Pleomorphomonas sp. T1.2MG-36: one gene and its partner. The protein of the gene in region 1 interacts with the protein of each later gene in a pairwise test. Links are inferred from orthologs where the notes say so. Each region holds a gene or a part of one and is shown on either strand. Other genes may lie near its edges. The genes, in order: ligA and leuS.

Evidence for each region.
Region 2: the proteins of ligA (region 1) and leuS interact in binary tests that used the Escherichia coli proteins (3 or more experiments, as listed by UniProt). The link is inferred for Pleomorphomonas sp. T1.2MG-36 from one-to-one orthologs.

What each region holds. Positions count from the first base shown.
Region 1 is NZ_CATNLY010000001.1:1,107,258-1,121,722, reverse strand. The notes cover bases 6,668-9,613. They hold ligA (NAD-dependent DNA ligase LigA), read right to left. Parts: upstream 9,246-9,613; coding sequence 7,089-9,245; downstream 6,668-7,088. Other genes in these bases: QQZ18_RS05215 (hypothetical protein), read right to left, coding at 9,316-9,613; QQZ18_RS05225 (hypothetical protein), read left to right, coding at 6,668-6,851. Outside these bases: QQZ18_RS05245 (efflux RND transporter permease subunit), read left to right, coding at 1-1,313; QQZ18_RS05240 (hypothetical protein), read left to right, coding at 1,531-2,037; QQZ18_RS05235 (bifunctional metallophosphatase/5'-nucleotidase), read right to left, coding at 2,140-3,774; QQZ18_RS05230 (ATP-dependent helicase), read right to left, coding at 3,913-6,339; more of QQZ18_RS05225, read left to right, coding at 6,636-6,667; more of QQZ18_RS05215, read right to left, coding at 9,614-9,885; QQZ18_RS05210 (AsmA family protein), read left to right, coding at 10,155-13,820; QQZ18_RS05205 (GNAT family N-acetyltransferase), read left to right, coding at 13,817-14,344; QQZ18_RS05200 (dihydrofolate reductase), read left to right, coding at 14,335-14,465. UniProt on the Escherichia coli protein: DNA ligase that catalyzes the formation of phosphodiester linkages between 5'-phosphoryl and 3'-hydroxyl groups in double-stranded DNA using NAD as a coenzyme and as the energy source for the reaction.
Region 2 is NZ_CATNLY010000045.1:47,306-62,004, reverse strand. Bases 7,471-10,650 are described here. They hold leuS (leucine--tRNA ligase), read left to right. Parts: upstream 7,471-7,831; coding sequence 7,832-10,450; downstream 10,451-10,650. Other genes in these bases: lptE (LPS assembly lipoprotein LptE), read left to right, coding at 10,437-10,650; QQZ18_RS17845 (NmrA family NAD(P)-binding protein), read left to right, coding at 7,471-7,650. Outside these bases: QQZ18_RS17870 (ammonium transporter), read left to right, coding at 66-1,412; QQZ18_RS17865 (P-II family nitrogen regulator), read left to right, coding at 1,656-1,994; QQZ18_RS17860 (aminotransferase class I/II-fold pyridoxal phosphate-dependent enzyme), read left to right, coding at 2,118-3,314; QQZ18_RS17855 (DNA translocase FtsK 4TM domain-containing protein), read left to right, coding at 3,323-6,160; QQZ18_RS17850 (DUF523 domain-containing protein), read left to right, coding at 6,241-6,750; more of QQZ18_RS17845, read left to right, coding at 6,808-7,470; more of lptE, read left to right, coding at 10,651-10,970; holA (DNA polymerase III subunit delta), read left to right, coding at 10,975-12,021; QQZ18_RS17825 (RNA pyrophosphohydrolase), read right to left, coding at 12,122-12,694; QQZ18_RS17820 (RNA pyrophosphohydrolase), read right to left, coding at 12,691-13,197; QQZ18_RS17815 (divergent polysaccharide deacetylase family protein), read right to left, coding at 13,205-14,326; QQZ18_RS17810 (S41 family peptidase), read right to left, coding at 14,466-14,699.

The DNA of each region.
Region 1 (14,465 bases):
TCGACAAGATCCTGTCTGATGACGCCGACGTCCATCACTGGAGCACGTACGTTGGCCGTGGCACGGTGCGTTTCTACCTACCGCTGGACCTGCAACTGCCCAACGATTTCTTCGCCCAGTCCGTGGTGGTGACCAAGGGGTTGGCCGAACGCGACCGGGTCAAGGCCAAGCTCGAGACGGCGCTGACCGAGGAGTTCCCCAATGTCATCGGTCGCGTCTATCCGCTGGAGCTCGGTCCGCCGGTCGGCTGGCCGTTGCAATACCGGGTCAGTGGCCCGTCCGAGGACAAGGTGCGGGAGATCGCCTTCCGCGTCGCGGCGGCCATGAATGCCGACGGGCGCGTCCAGAAGATCAACTACGACTGGATGGAGCCGGTCAGGACGATCAAGATCCATGTTGACCAGGATCAGGCCCGCCTGCTTGGGCTCAGCTCGCTGCAAGTGTCGCAGGCGATCAACGCCATCGTCTCCGGCGGAACCGTCACCCAGGTGCGCGACGACATCTATCTCGTCAACGTCGTGATCCGGGCGAAGGCCGAGGAGCGCATGTCGCTGTCCAGCGTCCGCACCCTGCAACTGCCGCTCGTGGGCGGAAAGTCGGTGCCGCTCAGCCAGGTCGCCCAGGTGGATTACGGCATCGAAAGCCCGCTGATGTGGCGGCGCGACCGCAGCCCGACGCTGACGATCGCGGCCGACGCGGCGCCCGGCGCCATGCCTGCCTCGATCGTGCAATCGCTCAGCGGTCCTATCCACGAGATCGCCGCGAGCCTTCCTTACGGCTATCGCATCGATGCGGGCGGCGCCATCGAGGAGAGCGGCAAGTCGCAGGCCTCGGTGATGGCCGTGGTGCCGTTGATGCTGTTCCTCATGGTGACCATCCTGATGGTGCAACTGCGCTCGTTCAACGGCGTGTTCATGGTGCTGAGCGTGGCGCCCCTCGGGGTGATCGGCGTGGTGATGGCGCTGTTCGTCGCCCAGAAGCCCCTGGGCTTCGTCGCCATGCTGGGCGTGCTGGCGCTGATCGGCATGATCGCCCGCAACTCGGTGATCCTGATCGACCAGATCGAGCAGGAGAAGCGAGCCGGTCTCGACGACTGGAACGCGGTGATCGAGGCGGCGGTGATCCGCTTCCGGCCCATTCTGCTCACCGCCTCGGCGGCGACGCTGGGCATGATCCCGATCGCGCCGACCATTTTCTGGGGCCCGATGGCCTTCGCCATCATCGGCGGGTTGGCGGTGGCGACGGTCTTGACGCTGCTGTTCCTGCCGGCGCTCTACGTGGCGTGGCATCGGATCCATCCGGTTGGGACCTGACCAAGCCGATGGAGCATGCCCGCTTCGGAGAATGGGGGACGATGCGATGCCGAGAAAAGCCCGGTTCGGCCGGCCTTCCCAGCGGTGCCTCCCGATCCGCAGGGCGACTTCCGGGTTGACCGTGCGGATGCTGCGGGCCTTCAAGACCCGATACGACCGGACGTCGGGGCGCTTCGGCGCCCCGGGAGACTGGCGTCGGCTCTGCGCCCTCGGAGGCATGCTCCTCGGCCTTGCGGGGTTTCCCGTCGCCTCCTTCCTGGTCGGCGGGCCGACCGGCGACTATCTGGGCGGGCTGGCCTCCCTCGTCGGTGGCCTGCTCCAGATCCTGCTGATCCTGTGGATGGGCAGCCCGCAAATCTACGGCGACTGGGTGTCGCTCGGCGTGCTGGATACCTGCCTCGGCGTGGTGCTGACGTTCGATCCCGGCTTGGCGCTCTCGATGTCGCCGGCCCTCTTCACGCTTCTGCTGGCCGCGTCGTCGCTTCTCCGCATCTGGATAGGCCTCACCCTTGCCACCGGCAGCGCCTTCACGTGGCTGGGAACGAGCGGCCTGATGGGGCTGTTCCTGCTGCTCTGGCTGTGGGGGGCGACCTATGCCTTCAGCGGGTTCGATCGCCTCGTGGCGGTGGATCTGGTGCTGCGCGTGGATCTGGTGCTGCGCGTGGATCTCTTGCTGCGCGGGGCGGCCATCATCGGCTTCGGGCTGTCGCTGCCGCGCGACTGATCGCCGCGGGCGGCCTCGGAAGGATTTGCGTCCCTCGCAAACGCAACGACGGGCGAAGCCTGAAGCTCCGCCCGTCGCGTCGATCACATGCCCTTGGGGTGCCTACTTCTTCGGCGGCACGTAGTCGGCCGGCGTCGCGTCGGTGATGCGGCCGTCGGTGTAGGGTTTGTAGGGATTGTGGGTGGTCAGATACTCGGCCACCACGTCCTCCAGGTTCGGTCCGAAGTCGTAGGCGTTGACCGCCTTGTCGGCGAAGGTCTTGAAGCCGTCGCCGCCGCCACGCACGTAGTTGTTGGTGACGACGCCGTAGGTCTTGGCCGGATCGAGCGGCACGAAGCCGTCGCCATCCTTCACCTCGACGGAGGTGATGCGGCTGCCGACCGGCTTCGACCGATCGAAGGTGTATTTCAGGCCCGAGACCTGCGGGAAGCGGCCGGCGCCTTCGTCGACCTCGCTGACGCCGTTCTCCAGCGCTTCCTTGATGCCGGCGCCGTCGATCTGGAAGGTGGCGATGGTGTTCTGGAACGGCAGCACCGTCAGCACCTCGCCCATGGAAACGTCGCCGGCGTCGATCGACGCGCGGAGGCCGCCGCCATTGGCGATGGAGATGGTGATGCCCTGGCTGGCGACGCGGTCGAGCGCCGCGTCGGCGACGAGGTTGCCCATGGAGCATTCGACGGCGCGGCAGGACTTGCGATCGCCGTCGATGGCGTCGGCGGCCGATCCGACTACCTTGGCCTTCAGTTCCTCAAGCGGCTTGCCGAGTTCCTTCACGCGTTCGGCGTAGCCCTCGTCCGGCGTCACCGAGGCGTCGAGCAGGATCGGCGCGCCCTTGGTGGCGGTGACGACGCCCCTGTCGTCGAAGTTGACGGTGAGGTCGCCGAGATACTTGGAATAGGCGTAGGCGGTGACGATCGGCACCTCGATGCCGGACGGGTTCTTCACCAGCGTCGGATAGGGGCCGGACGCCTTGTCGTCGGTGGAGGACAGGTAGGTGTGGCTGTGGCCGCCGACGATGACGTCGATGCCGTCGACCTTGGCGGCGATTTCCTGATCCTTGACGTAGCCGACGTGGGTGAGGGCGACGATCTTGTTGACGCCCTCGGCCTCGATCTCCTTCACCGCCTTCTGGAGATAGGTGATCTCGTCCTCGAAGGTGATGTCCTTGCCGGGCGAGGAGGTCTCGGAGGTGTCCTTCGCCAGCACCGAGACGACGGCGACCTTCTCGCCGCCGATCTCCTTGATGATGTAGCCCTTGTACTTGCCGTCGAGCAGGGAGCCCTTGGCGCTGACGGTGTTGCCGGAAATGATCGGGAACTTCACCGCGCCGATCAGCTTGTCGAGCTCGGCCGGGCCGTCGTCGAACTCATGGTTGCCGATGGCCATGGCGTCGAAGCCGATGCCGTTCATGAACTCGGCCACCGGCGCGCTCTTGAAGGTGCTGTAGTAGAGCGAGCCCTGGAACTGGTCGCCGGCGTCGAGCACCAGGAGGTTGGCGCCGTCGAGTTCCTTGCGCTTGTCGTCGATGGCGCTCTTCACGCGGGCGATGCCGCCGAAGCACTCGCCGGCGTCGCTCTCCTTGGCCGAGCAGGTGGAATCGAACTTGTTGATGGCCTCGATGCGGGAATGGAAGTCGTTGATGTGCAGGATGGTGAGCTGGAAGTCGGCCAGTGCCGTGCCGGCCGAAAGCGCCAGTGCGCCCGCCGAAAGAATGCCGATGGCCAGTCTTTTCGTCATGCTCCTGTCTCCCCGTTCGTGCGGCGCCAGTTCCTGCCTGAGCCGCCTAAGCAATCTTGGCGTGCCTGGACGCCCGGACTCAAGCGCCAATACGCAGTTTTGCACGGTGAGGAGAGGCTTTTATGACGATGTGGGCGCTCACGCCTTGTCGAGGAAGCTGTCCACCACCCGCTTCTGGCCGGCCTTGTCGAAGTCGACGGTCACCTTGTTGCCTTCGACGGCGGAGACCGTGCCGGGGCCGAACTTGACGTGGAACACCCGGTCGCCGACGCCGAACTTCGGCGCCCCTGATACCACCGACTTGGCGATCAGCTCGCCCTCGATCAGCTTGGGTTGCGCCCGGCCATAGGACTGCTGAGCCGGCGAGGAGAAGCCGCCACGGCCGCCCGCCGCCTGACTGCCGGCTTTCTGGGCCTTCTGGGCGCGCTGCCAGCCGGGCGTCTCGTAGTTGGACTGGAAGCGCTCGACGCTGTCGAAGCGCGAGGCGCCGTAAGGGTTCTGGCGGCCGAAGGACGAGCCGTAGCCACCGTAGGCGCTGCCGGTTTCCTTGATCTCGACATGGGCGGCCGGCAGCTCGTCGAGGAAGCGGGAGGGGATCGACGACTGCCAGGAACCGTGGATGCGGCGGTTGGAGGTGAACCAGATCAGGCAATGCTTCTTGGCGCGCGTCAGGCCGACGTAGGCGAGGCGGCGTTCCTCTTCCAGGCCGGCTCGGCCGCCCTCGTCGAGGGCGCGCTGATGCGGGAATAGGCCCTCTTCCCAGCCGGGCAGGAAGACGGTGTCGAACTCCAGACCCTTGGCCGAATGCAGCGTCATGATGGAGACGGCGTCGAGCTCCTCGCCGCTGTCGCGGTCCATCACCAGGGAGATGTGTTCGAGGAAGCCTTCCATGCTCTCGAACTCGTCCATGGAGCGGATCAGTTCCTTGAGGTTTTCAAGGCGACCCGGCGCCTCGGCCGAACGGTCGTTCTGCCACATGGCGGTGTAGCCGCTCTCGTCGAGGATCAGCTCGGCAAGCTCGGTGTGCTTCATGGCCGGCACGAGATCGCGCCAGCGCTCGATGCTGGCCAGGAAATCGCGCAGGGCCGTGCGCGTCTTGCCCTTGAACTCCTCGGTGGCGACCAGTTGCCGTGTCGCCTCGGTCAGCGGCACCGTCTCGACACGGCCGTAGTCGTGCAGCGTGCGGACGGAGGTGTCGCCGATGCCGCGGCGCGGCGTGTTGACGATGCGCTCGAAGGCGAGGTCGTCGGCCGGCTGCATGACGACGCGGAAATAGGCGAGGGCATCGCGGATCTCGGCCCGTTCGTAGAAACGCGGGCCGCCGATGACGCGATAGGGAATGCCGGAGGTGACGAAGCGGTCTTCGAACTCGCGCATCTGGAAGGAGGCACGCACCAGGATGGCGATGTCGTTGAGCGGCGTTCCGCCCCGCTGAAAACGTTCGATCTCGTCGCCGATCGACCGCGCCTCCTCCTCCGAGTCCCAGGCCGAGGCGACGAACACCTTGTCCTCGTCGTCGGCCTGCGGCAGGTCGGTGAACAGCGTCTTGCCCAGGCGCGCCTCGTTGTGGGCGATGAGGTGCGAGGCGGCGCCGAGGATGTGGGCGGTGGAGCGATAGTTGCGCTCGAGACGGATCACCTTGGCGCCGGGGAAGTCGCGCTCGTAGCGCAGGATGTTGTCCACCTCGGCGCCGCGCCAGCCGTAGATCGACTGGTCGTCGTCGCCGACGCAGCAGATGTTGTGCGAGCCCTGGGCGAGAAGGCGCAGCCAGAGATACTGGACGACGTTGGTGTCCTGATACTCGTCGACCAGGATGAAACGGAACCGCTTGTGGTAGTCGGCGAGAACGTCTGGGTTCTGGCGCAGCAGCGTTACCGCTTCGAGCAGCAGGTCGCCGAAGTCGACGGCGTTGAGCACCTTGAGGCGCGCCTGATAGGCGGCGTAGAGCTCCCGCCCCCGGCCGTTGACATAGGCGCGCGCCTCGCCCTCGGGAATGTCGGCCGGCCTCAGGCCCTTGTTCTTCCAGCCATCGAGCGCCGAGGCGAACTGCCGGGCCGGCCAGCGCTTCTCGTCGATGCCGTCGGCCTGGATCAACTGTTTGATCAGGCGGATCTGATCGTCGGTGTCGAGGATGGTGAAGTTGCTCTTGAGGCCGACAAGCTCGGCATGCTTCCGGAGCATCCGCACGCCGATCGAGTGGAAGGTGCCGAGCCATGGCATGCCCTCGACGACGCCGCCGACCAGCTTGCCGACGCGCTCCTTCATCTCGCGCGCCGCCTTGTTGGTGAAAGTCACCGACAGAATTTGCGACGGGAAGGCGCGGTGGGTCGCCAGAATGTGGGCGATGCGGGTGGTCAGGACGCGCGTCTTGCCGGTGCCGGCACCAGCCAGCACCAGCACGGGACCATCCAACGTTTCCACCGCCTCGCGCTGCTCGGGGTTCATGCCCTGGAGATAGCCGACGGCGCCTGTGCCGGGTCGCGCGGCGGCCATGGCCCGGGCGGCGATGCCCAGCGAGGGAGAGGCGTCGAAGTCGGTGTCGTCGTGATTCTGGGAAGCAGTCATGACGAGAACAATAAAGCAACAGGGCGTCGGGGGCGAGAGTGTCGTGCGCCGGGCCGGGATCATTCTCCCTGAGGCCCGTGTCGGTTAATGATTGGTAATTCGCTCGGTATTTTTCACTAACGTAGCGTATTTTCATGCAGTACGTCAGGAAAGCGAAGGATTTCCATTTGTTCCGTGCGCCGCTTTGTTGATGTTTGAAAGGGAGTTTCTGGTTTTCGTTTACCGGTCCTTCAAGGATTGAAGGTTAAATCGTCTTGTCGGCCGCCAATCAGGCCTTTTCTCGATGGAGAGAGGACATGACCATGACCTCCGATGGGATACCTTCAGGAATCAATACCTATTTCCTGGGAGCCTTTGCGACCAAGGCCGGCCGTACGCCGGTGGTCATCGCGGAGGACGCGGACAACGATGCCTGGCGGCTCGAACCCGGTCACTTCCTGGACACGGCAGGCGGTCTCGTGGCGGCGACGCCAGAGCTGGCATCCCTTGCCATCTCCTGGTCGCGCGGCTGAGCGCATGCGGAGATATTCGACCGGCCGCGATTCCAAGCCCGATTTCCGGGCTTGTGGCGCCCACAGATATCACGGCGTTGGCGAGGAGCGGCTTTCACCGCCAACGCCCTGGCTTTCCTCAGGACGGAGATCGACGCGACAGTTTTGCTGGATCTGCTCGGAGCCTTTGACTCCGAGCTCTCGCAGACAAGGTCGCCTGCCGATGCCCGGCTCGTTTCAAGCCGAGCTGTCGGGCGTCTAAAGCCCCCTGATCCTTTCCAGCCAGGCGTCCTCGTCGATCACCTCGATGCCGAGTTCGGACGCTTTGGCGAGCTTCGAACCGGCGCCGGGGCCGGCAACCACCAGATCGGTCTTCTTCGACACCGAGCCGGCCACCTTGGCGCCCAGACGCTCGGCGGTGGCCTTCGCTTCATCACGCGTCATCTTCTCCAGCGAGCCAGTGAACACCACCGTCTTGCCGGCCACCGGGCTGTTGGTGGTCACCGGTGCTTCGGCGTCGAGCGGCGTGATCTCGTTGAGCAGGGCGTCGATGGCGACGCGGTTGTGATCCTCGCCAAAGAAATCGGTCAGCGCCTCGACCACCACGGCTCCGACGCCGTCGATGGCGTCGAGCTCGGCCAGCGTCTCCGGATCGCGGTCGGCGGCCTTCTTCATGGCGTCGTAGAAGTGCTCCCACGAGCCGTAGGCGCGGGCGAGCAGCTTGGCATTGCCCTCGCCGATGTGGCGGATGCCCAGGCCGAAGATGAGGCGGTGCAGGTCGATCCGCCGCCGCGCCTCGATGCTCTCGAACAGATTGCGCACCGATGTCGCGCCGAAGCCGGGGAAGTTGGACAGGCGATTGAGACCGGTGGCTTCGCGCCGGGCGAGGGTGAAGATGTCGACCGGCGTGCGGATCGACAGGTGCTCGTCCTCCAGCGCGTGGAAGAACTCGATCTGCTTGTCGCCGAGGCCTTCGATGTCGAAGGCCTGACGCGCGACGAAGTGCTTCAGGCTTTCCACCTGCTGGGCCGGACAGATCAGGCCGCCGGTGCAGCGGCGCACGGCGTCGGTCTTGCCGGTCTTCTCGTTGGTGTCGCGCACGGCATGGCTGCCGCAGCGCGGGCAGAGGGTGGGGAAGGCGTAGGGCACCGCATCGGCCGGGCGCTTGTCGATCAGCACGTCGACCACCTGCGGGATGACGTCGCCGGCCCGCTGGATCACCACCGTGTCGCCGACGCGGATGTCGCGACCGTCGCGCAGCGGCAGGCCATCCTGGCCGATGCCCTTGATGTAGTCCTCGTTGTGCAGGGTGGCGTTGGAGACGACGACGCCGCCCACAGTCACCGGTTCCAGCTTGGCGACCGGCGTCAGCGCGCCGGTGCGGCCGACCTGGATCTCGATGGCCTTGACGGTGGTGGAGGCACGCTCGGCCGGGAACTTATGGGCAGTGGCCCAGCGCGGCGAGCGCGAGCGGAAGCCGAGGCGTTCCTGCAGCGCGAGGCTGTCGACCTTGTAGACGACGCCGTCGATGTCGTAGCCGAGATCGGCGCGCTGGCTCTCGATCAGCCGGTAGTGGGCGATAAGCTCCTCTTCCGAATGGCAGCGCGCCATCAAGGGATTGACCTTGAAGCCCCATTCTTCGAAGCGCTTCACCGTGTCGTATTGCGTCCGGGCCAGCGGCTCGGACAGGTCGCCCCAGGCATAGGCGAAGAAGCTGAGCGGCCGGCCGGCCGTCACCTTCGGGTCGAGCTGGCGCAGCGAGCCGGCGGCGGCGTTGCGCGGGTTGGCGAACAGGCGGCCGCTCTCGTTCATCATCCGCTCGTTGAGGGCGGCGAAGTCGGCCTTCTTCATGTAGACCTCGCCGCGCACCTCGACGACGTCGGGCGCGCCGGCCGGCAGTTCGTCGGGAATCTCGGCAATGGTGCGGACGTTGGCGGTGACGTTCTCGCCGGTGGTGCCGTCGCCGCGCGTCGCCGCCGTGACGAGGCGACGATCGACGTAGCGCAGCGACATGGAGAGCCCGTCGATCTTCGGCTCGGCGGTGAAGACGGGCGTTTCGCTGGCGCCAAGGAAGCTCTTCACCTGCTTGACGAAATCACGGAGGTCGGCCTCGCTGAACAGGTTGTCGAGCGACAGCATCGGCCTGACGTGGCGAACCTCGGAGAAGACCTCCGAGACCGGGGCGCCGACCTTGAGCGACGGCGAATCGGAGCGGACGAGTTCGGGAAAGCGCGCCTCGATTTCGCGGTTGCGGCCGCGCAGCGCGTCATAGGCGGCGTCGGAAATCTCCGGCGCGTCCTTGGCATGATAGAGCTCGTCGTGGTGGGCGATCTCGGCGGACAGGCGCTGGAGTTCGGCGGCGGCCTCGTCCTGGGTGAGGTCTTCGACGGGAATGGAATTGGTTTCGGCCGACATCGCGCGTCTCTCGTGGGGACTCTTCTCGGCTCCGGTTAAAGCCGAATACCCGGGCGGGGCGCAAGTTCTCTCAGAGGCCCGCGACAGCCGTCGTCATCATCAGCGTGCCGGCGAAGGCGGCAAGCACGGCGGCGGTGGCCCGGTTGAGGGTGCCGGCGCCGACGCGATGGCGCCCGAATCGGCCGATGGCGAGGCCGGCAAGGCCCCAGGCCACCGTCGCCAGGGCGATGGCCGCGGCCGTTCCGGCGAGCAGAGCCGGAGACGGCAGCCCGGGCGGCAGGATGGCGAAGGCAAGCACCAGCGCCTTCGGATTGATGAGGGTGATCAGGAACAGCCGGCGCGTCGGCAGGGCCGCTCCGGCGGCGGGGTCGGCGCGCCAGAGCTTGATCGCCGACACCAGAAGCGCCGCCGAGGCCAGGAGTTTCAGGATGGGAGCGGCGGTGGGCAGGACTTCGGCGAGCGTGCCGGCGCCCAGGCCGAGCAGCGTCAGCGCCAGCCCGTAAGCCGCGAGAACCGCGGCCAGCGCGCCCAGCAGCCGGACGGCGCCGCCCGTCGCGGTCGCGGCGGCGACCAGCGCGTTGGTCGGTCCCGGCAGGAGCAGCAGCAGGAGGGCGGCGGACAGCGTTGCGGCAAGCGTCATGACGGCTCACGGGAGTGAAAAAGGTCACTCCGATTACCATATTTGGGCGACGCCGACAGCCGAGACGAACCCGCGCCGAATGGTGAACTATGTCTTAATCCTCGTTTCCCAGCGGCGTTCCGATTTGCTAAGTCTTTGGGAGAGGGCGCCGGTGCCGTGGTGCGAACCTTGCAAGGCGGCACGATGACGGGGCGGGGCGGCGCGTGGCCGAAGATGAGCCGCGCCGACGCCCACAAGGTGGGTATACGGGAGCCAAGACGCTGAATTCGTTGTATTTCGGTATCGGATTCACGGTCATTCTGGCGCTCCTCGTGGCGCTGGTCGGGCCGTTGTTTGTCGATTGGACGGCCTATCGGGCCGCTTTCGAAACGGAGGCGGCGCACGTTCTGGGACACAAGGTGTCCGTTCGCGGGACGGCCGACGCCAGCCTGTTGCCCTATCCCTCGCTGTCCTTCTCCGACGTGGTGATCGGCGACGACCCCAACGCGCCGCTGATGACCGTCGGCCGCTTCAACATGGAGATCGAGCTTTTCCCGCTGCTGTCGGGCGAAATCCACGTCACCGAGATGCAGGTGGTGCAGCCCGAGCTCAACGTCCGCATCGACGACAACGGCGCCTTCGAATGGATGGCCGCCGAGGGCGGCATCGGCATCAATCCCAGCCGGGTGATGCTGTCGGGCGTCGACATCGAGGACGGCCGTATCGTCATTGCCGATGCGCGGCACAGCCTGCCCGTGGTGGTGGATGGCATCAAGGCCCGCCTCGATGCGCCGGCTCTGGCCGGCCCCTACAAGGTGGAAGGCACGGCACGGGCCGGCGGCGACACCTTCTCCATCAAGGCGGCCACCGGCGCCGCCGACGGCAGCGGCGCCTTCGCGCTCAAGGCCAACGTGCGCTCGGCGGCCCACCCGGTGGCGGCCAGCTTCGACGGTCAGCTCAAGTTCGCCAACCATCGGCCGACCTGGGCGGGCAAGGCGACGCTCGACCGGGTGATCGCCAAGGAAGACAAGGCGACTTTGCCCTGGTCGCTCAGCGCCGATCTCGACGTGTCCAACCGGGCGGTGCTCGCCAAGGCGCTGGATTTCCGCTACGGCGCCGAGGAGCGACCGTTCACCATTTCCGGCGCGGCGACGCTGGACCTCGCGGCGGTGCCGAGCTTCGAGGCGGTGCTGTCGGCCCGCCAGATCGACCTCGACCGCACGCTGGGCGCGGGGCCGGACAAGCCGGTTTCCCTCGATGGTGCGCTCGCCGCTTTCGGCGCCGCCATCGCCGGCCTGCCGGTGCCGAGCGTGCCGGGCCGCATCGGCTTCGACATTCCCGGCGTGGTGGTGGGCGGCAGCATCATTTCCGATCTGCGGGCCGACCTCGTGACCGCCGCGTCCGGCTGGACCATCGACACGCTGGAAGCGACGCTGCCGGGCAAGTCGTCGCTCACCGCGCGCGGCCAGCTCGCCACCTCGCCGACCATCGGCTTCGACGGCGAGGTGACGCTCGCCTCCGAACAGCCGGCGACGCTGGTCGCCTGGTGGGCGCCCAACCGGCCGAAGGTCGGCCTCGATCCCTTCCGCTTCTCGGCCAAGGTGGCCGCCTCGATGGATGGGCTACGGCTCGATGAGGTCGACGCCCGCCTTGACGAGGGCCGGATCAGTGGCTCGCTCGATTTCTCGCCCGGCGTCGCCGGCCGCAAGCCAAGGCTGACGCTGTCGCTCGACGCCGACCAGTTGAGGCTCAGCGACGTGCAGACGGTGGCCGGCCTCGCAACCGGCCAGGGCGCCGGTGCCGACGTGGTGGTCAAGGCCGCCGTGGGGGCGCTGATCGCCGGCGACACCCGCGCCGAGGGCTTCGACGTGTCGGCCTCGCTGGTCGACGCCACGCTGGACGTCGACCGCCTGTTCGTCCGCTCGTTATCCGGCGCCCGCGTCACGGCGGCCGGAACCATCCGCGACGTGACGACCACGCCCGACGGTTCGATCCAGATGCGCGTCTCGGCCGAGAAGCTGGACGGCATCGCCGATCTTGTCCGCGCTCTCGCGCCCAATGCGCCCGTGGTCGGCTTCCTGCGCGACGCCGCGCCCCACCTTGGGCCGGCAAGCATCGAGGGCACGGTGCTGGCCAAGGCGTCCGGCGATGGGACCGACGTCAGGGTGGAACTGAACGGCTCGGCGGCCGCCACCGACATACGTGGCGAACTGGCCTTCAAGGGGCGCGTCGATGCCTGGGACGCCGCCGACATGTCCTCGGACATCAGCGTGACCGGCCCCGACGGCGCCGAGCTGATGCGCCAGTTCGGTCTTGAGGTGCCGGATGTTGGCCAGACGGGCGCCGGCAGCCTGACGCTGTCGGCCATGGGCAAGTCGAAGGACGGGCTCGCGGTGGTGGTGCGCGGCGCCATGGGGCCCACCGAGGTGATGCTCAACGGCTCGGCGACGCTCGTGCGGGGCGCTGCGCCGAGCGCCGAGCTCGACCTCGACCTGAAGTCGCCGGACGTCGGCTCTCTCCTGGTGCTGTCGGGCAACGTCGTCCAGGGCGTGATGGGATCGACGCCGGCCGATGTCGCCGCCCACCTGTCGATCGGCAACCGCAAGGTTCGGGTCAACCGCATCGAGGGCAAGCTTGCCGAGGTGCCGACCGTCGGCGACATCGACATCGACTTTGCGCCCGCCGTGCCGAAGGTGACGGGCAATCTTTCCTTTGACGAAGGCTCGCTTGCCGGCCTCGGCGAGGCCGTCCTCGGGCCGGCCTCCTTCGACTTCCCGATCGTCCAGAGCCGCAATCCCTGGCCGGAGGCGCCATTCGGTTCGGCATTGATCGACGGCTTCGACACCGATCTCGCCCTCAAGTTCGGCCGGCTCGATATCGAGGGTGGCCCGGCCGCCAAGAGCGTGTCGCTGTCCTTGTCCAGCAATGCATCCGGCACGGGGCTCGACGGCATCGAGGCGACGCTGGCCGGCGGCAAGCTCTCCGGCGATCTGATGATCAAGCGCGATCTCGACGGCACGGCGGGCATATCCGGCACGCTGCGCCTCGACGGCGCGGCGGCGGATGAACTCGCCTGGAGGCGCGACGAGCGGCCGCTGGTCACCGGCGCACTGGGCGTCGACGTGCAGATCAACGCCACTGGACGGACGCTGGCCGGCTGGATGTCGTCGCTGACGGGCGGTGGCAGCTTCTCGCTCAGGGACGGCCGGCTCGCCCACATGACGACGCGGGCGTTCGATCAGGTGATCCGGCTGGCGGATGCCGGCAAGGACCTCAGCGAAGATCGCATCCGGCAGGCCTTCACCGACAATGTCGACATGGGCGATCTCGCCTTCGAACGGCTCGACGCCGCCTTCACGCTGGCCGGCGGCACGCTGAGGGCGCCCAACATCGTGGTGACGACGAAGGACGGCGCCAGCTCCGGCTCGGCGACGGTGGACCTCGCCCGCCTCAGCGTCGACAGCGAATGGCGCCTGTCCCACAATGCCGGCGACGCAGCGGTCGGCGGCGGCGTGCCGCAGGTTTCCGTGCTGTTCAAGGGGCCGCTCGGCGGTCCATCCCGCCGCGTCGACGTCACCGCCTTCGCGTCCTATCTCGGCATTCGCGCCCTCGAGAAGGAGACGCAGCGCGTGCTGACGATGCAGGCCGACATTCTCGAACGCGAGCTTCTGTCGCGACAGGTGTTGCGCGATCGCGAGGCGCTCGACCGTCGCAACCGGCTGATGCTGGAAGCGCGCGAGCGCGCCGCGGCGGCCGCGCTGGCCGAGAAGACCAAGGCGGCGGCGCTCCTGGCCGCCCAAAAGGCGAGGGCGGACAAGGCGGGCGGCGACCCGCTCGACGCCATCGGCAAGATGTTGGAGAATACCGCGCCGGCGGCCCCCGGCACCAAGCTCAAGGAGCTGCCGAAGTCCGACGTCGGTCTGCCGCCGGGCGGTGTGACGGAGACTGCCCCATGAGCCCATCGTCCCCTCGTCTCGGCCGCCACGCCCGGCGCCCCAAGCCGACCACGCGTGCCGCCACGCCCGACGACATCGAGGTGATCGCCGGCTTCATCCGGTCGCTGGCCGCCTACGAGAACCTGTCGGAAAAGATGGTGGCGACGCCGGAGGACTATGCGGCCGCCTTCTTCGGCGACGATCCGCGCGTGTTCTGCGAGCTCGGTTTCATCGGCGACAAGCCGGCCGGCATCGCCGTGTGGTTCTATTCCTTCTCGACCTTCCTCGGCCGTCACGGGCTCTACCTCGAAGACATCTTCGTCGATCCGGCGGCGCGCGGGCAGGGCGTCGGCAAGGCGCTGCTGGCCCGGCTGGCCCGGCGCTGCGTCGACGAGGGGCTCGGCCGCTTCGAGTGGACGGTGCTCGACTGGAACAAGTCGGCCATCGACTTCTACGCGGCGATGGGCGCGCCCCTCAACGATGCCTGGGTACCCGTGCGCATGACGGGCGAGGCCATTGAGAAGCTGGCGAGGGAATGCCCGTGACCCGGCCGCTTCTCGATATCGTCGTCGCCATGGCGGAGAACGGCGTCATCGGTCGCGATGGCGGCATGCCCTGGCATCTGTCGAGCGATCTCAAGTATTTCAAGGCGCTGACGCTCGGCCG
Region 2 (14,699 bases), on another replicon or contig:
CGCCGGTGTTTCGCCCCAAGGGTGATGCCCTGCGGACAGTCGACAACCGATCCAAGAGGATTTCGATGAAGTATCTCAAGCCACTTCTCGCGGCTGCGCCGATCCTGGCGCTTTCGGCCGCCGCGGCTTTCGCCCAGGACGCCGTCGCGCCCGCCGTCGAGGCCGCCGCTCCGGTTCCCACCGCCGATCCCGGCCACACCGCCTGGATGCTGGTCTCCACCGTTCTGGTCGTCATGATGACGGTACCGGCGCTGGCGCTGTTCTACGGCGGCCTCGTCCGCTCCAAGAACGTGCTGTCGATCCTGATGCAGTGCCTTATCGGCTTTGCGGTGATGGCGATCCTGTGGATCACCTACGGCTATTCCATCGCCTTCACCATGCCCGGCGAGGCGACGGCGCTGTCGCCGTTCGTCGGCACGCTGGACAAGGTCATGCTGGCGGGCATCACACCGGCTTCGGTCTCCGGCTCCATTCCGGAGATCGTCTTCGTCGCCTTCCAGATGACCTTCGCCTGCATCACCCCGGCGCTGATCATCGGCGCCTCGGCCGAGCGCGTTAAGTTCTCGGCGGTGATCTTCTTCCTGATCCTGTGGTTCACCTTCGCCTATCTGCCGATGGCCCACATGGTCTGGGGCGGTGCCGGTTCCTATATCGGCTCCGGTTGGGGCGCCCTGGACTTCGCCGGTGGCACCGTGGTGCATATCAATGCCGGTATCGCCGGTCTTGTCATCGCCATCATGGGCGGCAAGCGCATCGGCCTCGGCCGTGACAACTTCGCCCCGCACAACCTTGTGCTGACCTATATCGGCGCCATGCTTCTGTGGGTCGGCTGGTTCGGCTTCAATGCCGGTTCCGAGCTCGCTGCCGATGGCGTTGCCGGTTATGCGCTCATCAACACCATCGTCGCCACCGCCGCCGCGGCCATCGCCTGGCCGTTCGCCGAATGGCTCACCCGTGGACATGCCTCCCTTCTGGGTGGCGCTTCCGGCGTGGTTGCCGGCCTCGTCGCCATCACCCCCGCTTGCGGTACCGCCGGGCCGTTCGGCGCGATCATCATCGGTCTCGCCGCCGGCGCGATCTGCTTCTGGGCCTCGACCTGGGTCAAGTCGAAGTTCGGCTACGACGACGCGCTCGACGTGTTCGGCGTGCATGGCGTTGGCGGTATCGTCGGCGCCATCCTGACCGGCGTGTTCGCCAATCCGGCGCTTGGCGGCATCTATGCCAGCTACCCCGGCTTCGGCACTCAGGTTACGGCGCAGATCGTCGCGGTCATCATCTGCATCCTGGTGTCTGGCATCGTGTCGGTAATCGCCCTCACCATCGTCAAGGCGATCATTGGTCTCCGTGTCACCGAGACGGCCGAGCGCGAAGGCCTCGACGTCACCACCCACGGCGAACGCGCCTACAACTGAGACTGACATCATTCAGTCGACAAGTCCTGGCGGGCGGGCTCCAAACGGAGCTCGCCCGTCGGCGTTTTACTCCGTCGGGTGGAATCATCCTTTGGGCGCAGTCGTTGCGGAAGTTCGTGCGTCGGATGATTTTCACCCTATTTCCCTCTTGGCGCTTGCGTCCGTCACGCTATGGTCTTGGCATCGATCGGAGTCGGTGCGCCGCTCCGAGCAATCTCGAGACAGACCGGAAAGAGGTGCCCCATGAAGATCGTGACGGCCATCATCAAGCCCTTCAAGCTCGACGAGGTTCGAGACGCCTTGACCTCGCTCGGCGTTCACGGCCTGACGGTCACGGAAGTCAAGGGTTACGGCCGCCAGAAGGGCCACACCGAGATTTATCGCGGTGCCGAATACGCCGTCAGCTTCCTGCCCAAGCTGAAGATCGAGGTGGCGGTGCCCGCCATCGAAGCGGAAAAAGTGGTCGAGGCGATCGCCTCGGCGGCCAAGACGGGCCAGATCGGCGATGGCAAGATCTTCGTCTACGCGATCGAGCATGCCCTTCGCATCCGCACCGGCGAGCAGGACGAAGAAGCGCTCTGAGGTGTCGTGGCGCACAGGGTTAAAGAGCGTTTAACCATGGGTGCCTAAAGTGGCCGGCAGCAGAAAAGGTCCGGCCGCCTTCGGGCGGCGGGCCGAATCACCCGTTGCCCGAGCCCTGGTTACATGTCGCCACGCGTGCCGCTTCCCCTTTCTCCGTTTCAACGCCTCGGTCGTTTGATCGCCGGTGTCGAGCCGGGCCGCCCTCCGATCGACGTTTCGGTCGGCGAGCCGCGTCATCCCGTACCCGAATTCGTCGGTCCGGTGCTTTCGGGCGCGTTGGCCGATTTTGTTCGTTATCCGCCGATCAAGGGTACGCCGGCTTTCCGCGCGGCCGTTGCCGGCTGGGCCGAACGGCGGTTCGGCCTTCCTGGCGGGGCCATCGACCGCGATGACGGCGTATTGCCGCTCAACGGGTCGCGCGAGGGGCTTTTTCACGCGACGCTCACCGCTGTTAGGCTTGCCGGCAGCGACAAGGGCGTGCGTCCGGCGATCTTGTTGCCCAATCCCTTTTATGCCGTCTATGCCGCCGCTGCCGAAGCAGCCGGGGCCGAACCGGTGCTTGTCGCCGCCAATCGCGAGGATGGCTTCCTGCCGCGTTTCGAGAGTTTGCCGGCCGATGTTCTCGCCCGAACGGTGGCGGCCTTCCATGCCAGCCCGGCCAATCCGCAAGGAGCCGTTGCCGATCTCGGTCGGCTCGAAGGGCTGGTCCGCCTGGCGCGGGAGCGCGGTTTCCTTCTGTTTTCCGACGAGTGCTATTCGGAAATCTGGCGCGGCCGAGCGCCCGACGGCGTGCTTGCCGCGGCGTTCGGCATCAGCGGCGAATTGTCGGGCGTCGTTGCCTTCAACTCGCTGTCCAAGCGCTCCAATCTTGCCGGTGCCCGATGCGGTTTCGCGATCGGCGACCCCGCTTTCCTGAAAGCGTGGGCAGCCTTGCGCAACGTGACGGCGCCCCAGGTGCCGATGCCAATCCAGGCAGTGGCGGTCGCCGCGCTCGCCGATGAGGCACACGTCCGTGAAAATCGCCGGCTTTACGATCTCAAGTATGCTGCCGCCCAGGAGATGCTGGGCGGTCGTTTCCCGGATCTCGTGCCGCCCGGCGGCTTCTTCCTTTGGCTTGATGTCAGTCGTTGGGGCGGCGGTGAAGAGGTGACGGCCCGGCTCTGGAAAGAGCAGGGCGTCAAGGTTGTGCCGGGTGGGTATTTGTCGGCAACGGATGCCGATGGCATCAATCCTGGGGCCGACTTTGTTCGCATCGCCATGGTCGAAAGCCTTGAGACAAGTCGCGAGGCGCTGAGCCGTCTCTCGGAGGTTCTGTCATGAGAGCAGAAATGAGGACCAGTCCCCGTCTTCGCGAGACCGGCGGCCGGCTCGACGGCCCCTACGAGCCGCGCCCGGTCAACGCCCGCCGCGCCGCCAATCTCAAGGAACTCGACAAGCGGATGCGGCGCGCGGCGCCGACGCGCGAGGATCGCTTGCGGCAGGCGATGCTGCGCAACATCGCCGGCGCATCGGGCTTGATGCTGATCGCCGGTGTCGCGGCTCTGTCGGCGGCGCTTGCCACCTGGTCGGTGGACGATCCGAGCTGGAGCCATATCGCCGATGGACCGACACGCAACGTCATGGGTCCGGCCGGCGCGGTGGTTGCCGACCTGATCATGCAGCTCATCGGCCTCAATGCGGCGTTGTTCCTGGCGCCCGTGGTGATCTGGGGTTGGCAGCTGACCATCGGCCGCATTCCGCACGTGGCGCGCAACCGGCTGATCGGCTGGCTGATCGGCACGCTGATCGGCGCCGCGTTCATGGGCGCCCTGCCGCCAACCACCGGCTGGCCTTTGCCCACCGGTCTTGGTGGCGCCATCGGCGATCTGATGCTCCAGCTGCCGGCCGCTTTCAATAACGGCATCCTTACCGACACGCTGCGACTCATTGTGCTGATCGTCACCGGTCCGTTGGCGCTGGCCGCCATGATCTACGCTTCGGGCGTGCCCGGTCATCGTATCGTCAATCCCGTGGTGGCTGTCGACGACGATGAAGACGACGAGGAAGAGGACGGGAGCGAAAGCCGCATCGGCGCCCTCATCGGGGTCGCCGGCCATTGGTGGCTGACGCTGCGCGCCAGCCTGTCCCGCCGCCTCTTCCATCGTCCGGCCTTCGCCTATCCGGGTGAGGAATATGATGACGAGGGCGAGGACGATTACGAGCCGCCGGTCTCGCGCCGGGCCGAACCAACCCTTGCCGGCCGGCCGCGCCCCGCTGCTGCGCCCGTTGCCGATGACGAGGATGAGGACGACTACGAGCCGCCGGTTGCCGAGCGGCGCGTCGGCCGCGTCGAACCTTCCTTCTCTCCAGTCGAGCGGCCCCGGCCCGCGGCCCCGGAAGCGGTGGTCGAGGAAGACGAGGACGACGATCCGCCGCCGTTCGATCTTGACGACCGCCTGTCCGATTACGACGAGACGGAGTTGATTTCGCCTCCGGAGCCGGTCGCCGTGGCGCCGGCGCCACGCGCCTTCGAGCCGCGTCCCGCTCCGCTTCGCGGTCCTGCTTCGCGCATAGGCAAGTCGGCCGCGCCGCAGGAGAAACCGGCGGCCCGCGTCAAGGCGCCCGCGCCGCCGATGCAGCCCAGCAAAAGGGCCAAGGGTGGCACGCAGCTGTCGCTGCTCGACGAGGCCCGTTTCGAGTTCCCGGCCATCGAGCTCCTGGCCGAACCCAAGGGCGGAAATGGCGTTCAGTACACGCCGGACAGTCTGGAGCAGAATGCCGGCTTGCTGGAAGGCGTGCTCGAAGACTTCGGCATCAAGGGCGAGATCTTCAACGTTCGCCCGGGGCCGGTGGTGACGCTTTATGAACTGGAGCCGGCGCCCGGCATCAAGTCGTCCCGTGTCATCGGCCTGGCCGACGACATCGCCCGCTCGATGAGCGCGGTTGCCGCACGCGTCGCCGTCATTCCCGGCAAGAATGCCATCGGCATCGAGCTGCCCAACCAGCGGCGCGAGATGGTCTATCTGCGCGAACTGATCGCCAGCCAGGACTTCGAGAAGTTCAAGGGACGGCTGGCACTGGCCCTCGGCAAGACCATCGGTGGCGAGCCGGTGATCATCGATCTTGCCCGTACGCCGCACATGCTGGTGGCCGGCACGACCGGTTCGGGTAAGTCGGTGTCGATCAACACGATGATTTTGAGCCTCCTCTATCGGATGACGCCCGAGGAGTGCCGGCTGATCATGATCGATCCGAAGATGCTGGAGCTCTCGGTCTACGACGGCATTCCCCATCTCCTGACGCCGGTGGTCACCGATCCGCGCAAGGCCGTGGTGGCTCTCAAGTGGACGGTCCGAGAAATGGAGGACCGCTACAAGAAGATGTCCAAGGTCGGCGTGCGCAACATCGAGGGCTTCAATGCCCGCGTGGCGCAGGCGATCGAGCGCGGCGAGAGCATCAACCGCACCGTCCAGACCGGCTTTGACAAGGAGACCGGCGAACCCATCTTCGAAACCGAGGAGATGGAACTCAAGCCGCTGCCGTTCATCGTCGTCATCATCGACGAGATGGCCGATCTGATGATGGTGGCCGGCAAGGAAATCGAGGGCGCGGTACAGCGTCTCGCCCAAATGGCCCGCGCCGCCGGCATTCACGTCATCATGGCGACGCAACGTCCGTCGGTCGACGTGATCACCGGTACGATCAAGGCCAACTTCCCGACCCGTATCTCTTTCCAGGTCACCTCGAAGATCGACAGCCGTACCATCCTCGGCGAGCAGGGAGCCGAACAGCTCCTCGGCCAGGGCGACATGCTCTACATGCAGGGTGGCGGCCGCATCCAGCGCGTCCACGGTCCGTTTGTTTCCGACGGCGAGGTGGAGGCGATTGTCGCTCACCTCAAGACGCAGGGAACGCCCGATTACCTCGAAGCGATCACAGCCGACGACGAGGAAGAGAGCGGCGGCGGCGAATCGGCTCCGGTCGATGAAAATGCCGACCTTTACGAACAGGCTGTGGCGCTGGTGCTGCGCGACAAGCGCGCGACCACAAGCTACATCCAGCGCCGGCTCGGCATCGGCTACAACCGCGCCGCCTCTCTCATCGAGCGGATGGAGAAGGAAGGGCTGGTCGGTCCTCCCAACCACGCGGGCAAGCGCGAGATCCTGATGCGCACCAGCGAAGATTGACGGATGTCCTCACAAACGAGACAACAGGGCGTTTCCCTCAGGCGAGGGGAGCGCCCTTTGTCATGTTAGCGGTGGCTCCGATGGATCGTATCCTGATCTCCGCCTGTCTGCTCGGTCGGCCTGTCCGCTATGACGGATCCGGAAAGCGGCTTGCCGATTCGCGTATCGATCGCTGGCAGGCTGAAGGGCGACTGGTGCCGGTCTGTCCCGAGTTGTTGGGCGAGCTTACCGTGCCGCGACCCGCCGCCGAGATTGTCGGTGGGTCCGGCGAAGATGTGCTGGCCGGGACGGCGCGCGTGCTGGCAGCCACCGGCGAGGATGTGACGGCCGCTTTCCTTGCCGGTGCGGAGGCGGCGCTCGATCTCGCCCGGAAGACCGGCTGTGGCCGCGCGCTCCTCATCGATCGCAGTCCCTCCTGCGGCAGCCTCAGCATCTACGACGGGACTTTTTCGGGGCGCCGGATCGTTGGAAGCGGCGTCGTTGCCGCGCTTCTCGCCGCCCATGGCATCGACGTTTACGCCGACCACGAGATCGATCGCCTTGCCGAAGCGATGGCGAACTCTCCCTTACGGGAACCCTATGCGGGGTAGGGCGTTGTCTCTTGCGCCGGCCCTGCGGCCGCAACGGACTTCCCGACGGAGACCCCCATGGCAGACAGCATTCTCGTTCTCGGTGCCACCGGTACCATCGGTCAGCTGGTCGTTTCCGAGCTGGTGACGAAGGGCGAAACCGTGAAAGCGGCCGCTTTGGACGGACAGACGCATCCGGACGCCTCGGTTCTTCGGTTCGACTACCGTGATCCTGCCAGCATCGCGCCGCTTTTCGAGGGAGTTGACCGCGTTTTCGTGCTGATGCCATCGGCCCCGCTCGATGTCATCGCCGCCCTGATGCCGGTCATGCGGCATGTGGTCGATCGCAAGGTGAAGGCGGTGTTGTTGTCGACCATCGCCGCCGATACCTCCGAGGACAACCCCTATCGGCGCCTTGAGCTTGTGCTGGAAAACTCCGGTTTGCCCTTCGTCATTCTTCGCGCCAACTGGTTCGCCGACAACTTCCGCACGGTCTGGAAGGATGCCATTCGAACCGGCGAGCTGGAATTGCCAACCGACGAGGGGCTTATCAGCTTCGTCGATGGTCGCGACGTCGCCGCGGCGGCGGCCGCAGCGCTGACCAGTTCCGACTTCGACGGCCAGACCCTCGTGCTCACCGGACCGGCCGCGCTGCCGTTATCGCGTGCCACCGAGGTGATGAGCCACGTCATGGGGCGTCCGGTAGTCTTCAGGACCATCGCGGCTGCCGATTACGAGGCGCGTCTGGCTGCCGAAGGGCTGCCGGAGAAACTGATTTCCGAGCGTATCGCCGAGTTTGAGACCATCCGTGGCGGCAAGGCATCGATCGTCAGTCCGGCCGTCGAGAAGATGACCGGCCGGCCCCCGCGCTTCTTCGAAACCTTCGTCAAGGACCATGCGACGGATTTCGTCGGCACCTGATCCTTGATTCGATTCCGTCGATCTCGCCGCGGTCGGACGGAAAACACCGGCCTCGGTGCTCCAGAGCATTGACCCTAGGGACCGTTTCTGATGATGGTCATGCCGTGAGTTTTCGCGCGGCCGCGCGCCCTTGGCGCTGCCGACCCCGCGACAGGCGTGGATCAGAGCAGAAGACGAGACGATGGCGACCGAGCGATACAATGCGCGCGAAGCGGAAACGCGCTGGCAGAGGGCCTGGAACGAGGCCAAGGTATTCGAGACGAAGAACGACGATCCGCGTCCGAAGTATTATGTCCTCGAGATGTTTCCGTATCCGTCCGGCCGCATCCACATGGGGCACGTGCGCAACTATACCATGGGCGACGTCGTAGCCCGGTACAAGCGCGCCAAGGGCTTCAATGTGCTGCATCCCATGGGCTGGGACGCCTTCGGCATGCCGGCCGAGAACGCGGCGATGAAGGGGCACGTTCACCCCAAGACGTGGACCTACGAGAATATCGCCACCATGCGCAGCCAGCTGAAGAGCATGGGGCTGTCGCTGGATTGGAGTCGCGAGTTCGCTACCTGCGACGAGGACTACTACACGCAGCAGCAGAGATTGTTCCTGGACTTCATGAAGGCCGGCCTTGTCGACCGCAAGAAGTCCAAGGTCAATTGGGACCCGGTCGACATGACCGTGCTCGCCAACGAGCAGGTGATCGACGGCCGTGGCTGGCGCTCTGGCGCGCCGGTTGAGCAGCGCGAGCTGACGCAGTGGTTCCTGAAGATTTCGGACTACTCCGAAGAGTTGCTCTCCGCCCTCGATACGCTCGACCGCTGGCCGGAGAAGGTCCGGACCATGCAGAAGAACTGGATCGGCCGGTCGGAAGGCCTGCGCGTCCGGTTCGAGGTCGACGGAGCGGCGGTGGCCGGCGAACCGACGATCGAGGTGTTCACGACGCGTCCGGATACGCTGTTCGGCATGAGCTTCCTGGCGCTTTCCGCCGATCACCCGGTGGCAAGGGCGCTGGCCGAAAAGGATCCGGTGGTCGCCGCCTTCTGCGAAGAGTGCCGGCGTATCGGCACCTCGGCGGCAGCGCTCGAGACGGCCGAGAAGAAGGGCATGGAGACCGGTCTTTCGGTGAAGCATCCCTTCAACGGCAAGAGCTATCCGGTCTACATCGCCAATTTCGTGCTGATGGATTATGGCACCGGCGCCATCTTCGGCTGCCCGGCGCACGACCAGCGCGACCTCGATTTCGCCCGCAAGTATGCTCTCACCGTCACGCCGGTGGTGCTGCCCGAGGGAGCCGACCCCGCCGCCTTCGCGGTGGGCGATGTCGCCTATACCGACGACGGCAAGCTCTATAACTCCGCGTTCCTCGACGGCATGGAAGTCGAGGCGGCAAAGGATCTCGTGGCGAGCAAGCTCGAAACGACGACGCTTCATGGCGCGCCGTCGGCCAAGCGGCAGGTGAACTATCGCCTGCGCGACTGGGGTATTTCGCGCCAGCGCTACTGGGGATGCCCTATCCCCGTCATTCACTGCGAGGCGTGTGGCGTGGTTCCGGTTCCGGCCAAGGACCTGCCGGTCCGGTTGCCCGAGGACGTCGAGTTCGATCGTCCTGGCAACCCGCTCGACCGGCACCCGACGTTCACGAAGTGCGTCTGTCCAGAGTGTGGCAAGCCGGCACGGCGCGAGACCGACACCATGGACACCTTCGTCGATTCGTCCTGGTACTACAGCCGCTTCACCGAGCCGCACGCCCAGACGCCGACCGTGCCGGAAGTGGTCAATGCCTGGCTGCCGGTCGACCAGTACATTGGCGGCATCGAGCACGCCATCCTGCATCTCCTCTATTCGCGCTTCTTCACCCGCGCGATGAAGAAGTGCGGCCATGTCGGTTTCGACGAACCGTTCCGGGGCCTGTTCACCCAAGGCATGGTGGTGCATGAGACCTACAAGTCAGCGGATGGTGAGTGGCTGTCGCCGGCCGATGTCGAAATCGTCGAGGAAACCGGTGCTCGCAAGGCGCGATTGATCTCCTCGGGTGCGCCGGTCAAGATCGGCCCGATCGAGAAGATGTCGAAATCGAAGAAGAACACCGTCGATCCGACCGACATCATCGACAGTTTCGGTGCCGACACCGCTCGCTGGTTCATGCTGTCGGACAGCCCGCCGGAGCGTGATGTCGAGTGGACCGAGGCGGGCGCCCAGGGTACTGCGCGGTTCCTGCAGCGCGTTTGGCGTATCGTCTCCGAAGCGTCGGAACTGGTGCCCACCGCCGGTCGCGCCGAGGGCGGCGACAAGCTGGCGCTTTCGCTACGCAAGGCGGCGCATAAGGCTTTGGCCGCCGTCGAGGAGAGCATCGAAGGCCTGCGCTTCAACGTGGCGCTCGCCAAGATCTACGAGCTGGTCAATACGCTCGGTGGCGCACTCGCCAATGAGAAGGCGCTGCTGGCTGCCGATGGCACCGCCGCTGCCGCCTTGAGCGAGGCGACCGGCCTGTTGGTCCGCATGATGGCGCCGATGACGCCGCATCTCGCCGAGGAAAGCTGGGCAGCTCTCGGTCACGACGGTTTGGTGGCCCATGCCGACTGGCCTGTTGTCGACCGGTCGTTGCTGGTCGAGGACGAAGTGACGATGCCCGTTCAGGTCAACGGCAAGAAGCGCGCCGACGTGACCGTGGCGCGTGCCGCTTCGTCGGCCGAGGTGGAAGCCGAGGTATTGAAGCTCGAAGCCGTGATCAAGGCGCTCGACGGCAAGAGCCCGAAGAAGGTCATCGTCGTCGCCCAGAGGATCGTCAATGTGGTCGTCTGATATGCTCCGCCGCGGCGCCCTGTTGCTCATGGCCGCCGGCTTTCTCGCCGCCTGTCAGGTTCGGCCGGTCTACGCGCCGGCCGGTTCTGTGGCGGCGGGCGGCAACCCGGCCATAGTCAGCGAGCTCGCTTCGATCGCCATCAAGGGACAGACCGACCGTGTGCCGCAGGCGCTGATCAATGAGCTGATCTTCCAGCTGCGCGGCGGCGGTGCCCTGGTCGAGCCGAAGTATCGTCTGGATCTCATCCTGACGACGCGCGTTACTGACCTCGCCATCCGTGCCCGCGAGGGTATTCCGGCCGCCAGGCTGGTATCGCTCACCGTCACCTATACGTTGACCGAAATTGCCACGCGCCGGGTGATCACCTCGGACAACGTCTATACCACGTCGTCTTTCGACGTCGGTTCGCAACGCTATGCCAACGTCCGGGCCCAGCAGGATGCAGAGGACCGGGCGGCGCGTGCGGCGGCGGCCGACATTCGGCTGCGTCTTGCCTCGGCGCTGATCGGCAAGGATTAAGGCGATGGTGGCGGCGCGCGCCCAGGAGGCCGATCGCCTCGTTGCGCGGCCGCCGCAGGACATAACCTTCTATCTGGTCTACGGGCCGGATACCGGGCTCGTTTCCGAACGGGCGAGGGCTATTGCGTCGGCCTTTTCCGATCCCAGCGACCCTTTCGCGTTGGTGCGCATCGAGGCGTCCGAACTGACGGCCAACCCGACACGGCTCGCCGACGAAGCCTATGCAGTGTCGATGTTCTCGAGCCGACGCGCGATTCTCGTCCGCGATGGTGGCGGTCGCGCCGATCTTGCCGGCCGTTTCCGGGCATTGTTCAAGGAGCCGCCGATCGACACGGCAATCGTCGTCGAGGCGGGGGATCTCAAGAAATCAAGTCCGCTGAGAGTGCTGTTCGAGCAGGAGAGCCGGGCCTACGCCATACCGTGCTTTGCCGACGACGAGCGGTCGATCGGTGCGTTGGTCGACGAGGAAGTCAGAACGGCTGGCCTTTCCATAGCTTCCGAAGCGCGCGCTCTGTTGGTGTCGCTTCTGGGGGGCGATCGCCTGATGACGCGCGGCGAGATCCAGAAGCTCTGCCTGCACGCCCATGGCAGCGGAACCATCACGCTTGCCGACGTCGAAACGCTGATCGGCGACAGTTCCACCTTTGCCGTCGACGAAGTGATCGATGCAGCTGCTGGAGGCATGCTGCCGGCACTGGTCGAGGGACTGGCCAAGGCACGGGCCGAAGGCGTCGATGCCGGCCAGATCGCCGGTGCGGCGCTTCGGCATTTCATGTTGCTGGACGAGTTGCGTGCCGCCGTCGATGGTGGCGTTGCCCCTGGAGATGCGGTGAATGGTGCCCGGCCGCCGGTTTTCTTCAAGCGCAAGGGCAAGGTGGAGGCAGCGCTTGGGCTGTGGTCACCGGCACGGCTCGCGCGGGCAATCATCGTTCTGGGTGAAGCGGCGCGCGATGCTCGCCTCAACCCGTCGCTTTCCGCCGATATCGTCGGCGAGACGCTTCTGACGCTCGCTCGCGCCGCCGATCAAGCGGCTGGCAGACGCCGTCGTTAGAGCGCCGTTCGGTTTGACCGAATCAGACAGATCGGCGCTCCAAGTCCCGCTTGCGCAGTATCGATTCCCGTCTCACTCCGGTCGGACGACGCCCCTGGCTTCAAGCCGGGCCTATATGCCCGAAGGCTTTCAAGACCCGAGCATATTGTTGCCTCCGATGCAGTGGGGACACTGCCGGCAGTTCGGTCAGTGGTCGCCAGCGCCACTCCAGGAACTCGGGAGGCTCCTCGGTATGGGCGGCGGCGACCGTGATCTCGTCTTCCGAACCGGCGAGGCGGAAGGCCACCCAGCGCTGCCGTTGACCCCGGAAAGGGTACAGCTTGTGAATTCGGGCGCCGCGAGCCGGAAAATCGTAGCTCCACCAATCGTCCGTGACGGCGATCAGCTCGACGCTGGCAACGCCGGTCTCCTCCCAAAGCTCGCGCCGTGCCGCCGCTACGATGTCCTCGCCGGGGTCGATGCCGCCCTGGGGCAAAGCCCAATCGGCTCCTTCGAAGAAGACTTCCGGGTCCGGCCAGCCGAAGGGATTGGAATAGGCCCGGCCGGAGAAGACAAGCCCTTCCGCATTGAACAGGCAGATGCCGACGTTCGGGCGGTAGGGAAGATCAGGCAGGAGAGGTTCGCGCTCGGCTGGATCCGGCGGAGCGAGGGCGGCCGGAAGACGGGCGGTCAAGCGGGCACCGCCAAACCAGCGAAGGCGGTGGCGATCTGTTCGTAGATCGGGCGCTTGAAGGCAACGACGAGACTCGGGACCTCCGACAGCGGCTTCCAGGCCCAACGGGAGAATTCCGCCGGATGGGCACCGCCGCCCGGGCTCAGGATGTCGATTTCGTCATCCTGGCCGAGAAAGCGGAAGGCAAACCATTTTTGCGTCTGGCCGCGCCATTTCTTCTGGAAACGGCCGGTGGCGAGATCGTCGGGCACGTCGTAGCGATACCAGTCCGGCGCTTCGCCCAGGAGCTCGACCGTTCGTACCGAGGTCTCCTCCCAAAGCTCGCGCCGTGCGGCTTCGAGCGGCGTTTCGCCATCGTCGATACCGCCTTGGGGCATTTGCCAGGGGGCCGCATCCAGCGTGTCTTCGAGGTCGGCACGATGGCCAACGAAGACGAGACCGGCGCGGTTGATCAGCACGGCCCCGGCGCAGGGGCGGTAGGGCAGGTCGGCTCGGGAGGTCATGAGGGGCTCAATTCTGCTGCGGAATGGCGGTGATCGGCACAAGCGTGATGCCGCGCCCATCGAGGCCGGTCGTCCAGCTGGCGAGCGCCTTCAGCGTCGCCGGCCGGGCGCTGGCGACGCCGACGGCAAGGCCACGTGTCCGGGCGATCTGTTCGAGCTGGGCGAGGCGGCCGGTAATTTCGGCAGGCGCCGGCACGGCGTCGATGACGAGATCGGCCTTGGCGAAAGCAGTCTTGAACTTGCCGGCAGACTGTTCGGCAATGCTACGCGGCGAGCTGCCATCGTCCAGATAGAGAAGGCCACGCAACGCGATTTCCTGCATCACCGGATCGAGCGCGGCGGCTTCGGACGTAAACCGGGCACCCATGTAGTTGACGACGCCGACATAGGTGGTGAAACGCCCCATCACCCGATGAAGGTTCTCGATGTTCTGGCGATCATCCTTGCCGACGAGCAGAGTGTTCTCGCCCGGGTCATTGTCCGGATAGTCGAAGGGTTCCAGAGGCACCTGCAGCAGCAGCTCGTGGCCGTCCTGCCGTGCCTTGGCGGTCCAACGATCGAGGCTGGCACCATAGGGGGCGAAACCGAGCGTGACCTCGGCCGGCAGCGAGGACAGCGCCTCCTGGGTTCCTGTCTGGCTGAGGCCGAGGTCGCCGACCACGATCGCGATCTTCGGTGAGGCGCCGACGAAGCCGGGCACCGGGCGGGCGTAGACGTCGACTGGCCGCCGACCGTCGGCGGCAACGCGCGGCAGCGGGCCGAAGGGCGATGCTTCGACAAGGGCGGTGTCGGCTTCGACGGGCAAGGCCACGGCTTTTTCGGTGCCCGAAGGTCCTTCCACGGTCACGCCTGCCTCCGGCTTGGTTTCGCTCGGTGGCGGCAGGAGTTCGCCAGTGCCGGACTTCACGCCGACCGTGGCGATGTCGGCACGCGCGTAGCCGGTTTCCGACGTCTCGATCTTGGCGCGGGCATAGGGTTCGCCGCCGAGCGGGTCGTTCACGACCATCAGCCAGACGGCAAGACCGGCAAAGAGGCAAGCCGTGACGACGGCGGCGATGGCGCCCACCGGCACGCGAAACTTCCGGCTGCCGGAGCCACCGAAGCCGAGAGGATTGGTGAGGTCGTTCATGGCGCGCGAGATCCGGCTACAGGCGACCGTCCTGATTCGGTCCCTCGAAGCTTAGTTCAATCCTCGGCGGCGCGGTATGCCGCCGAAACGCAACGGGCCGGAGAAGATCTCCGGCCCGTCGTTATCGCTGGTCTTCGGCTCAGTTGGCGACGGGATCGTCGCCCTTGGGCGGGAAGGCGGCGTTGGCCTGCAGCCCGCGCAGCAGATCGAGCGCCAGGTTGAGCTGCTTGTCGTCCTTGGGGTCGGCCGGCACATAGGCCTGGCTGCCGGACGCCTCGGTGCCTTCGGTCTCGCTCTTGAGATGGCCCTTCAGAGAAGCCTCGCCCTTGGTCTCGGTCACTTGGTTCTTGAGGTCCTCGGGCAGGTCCTGCAG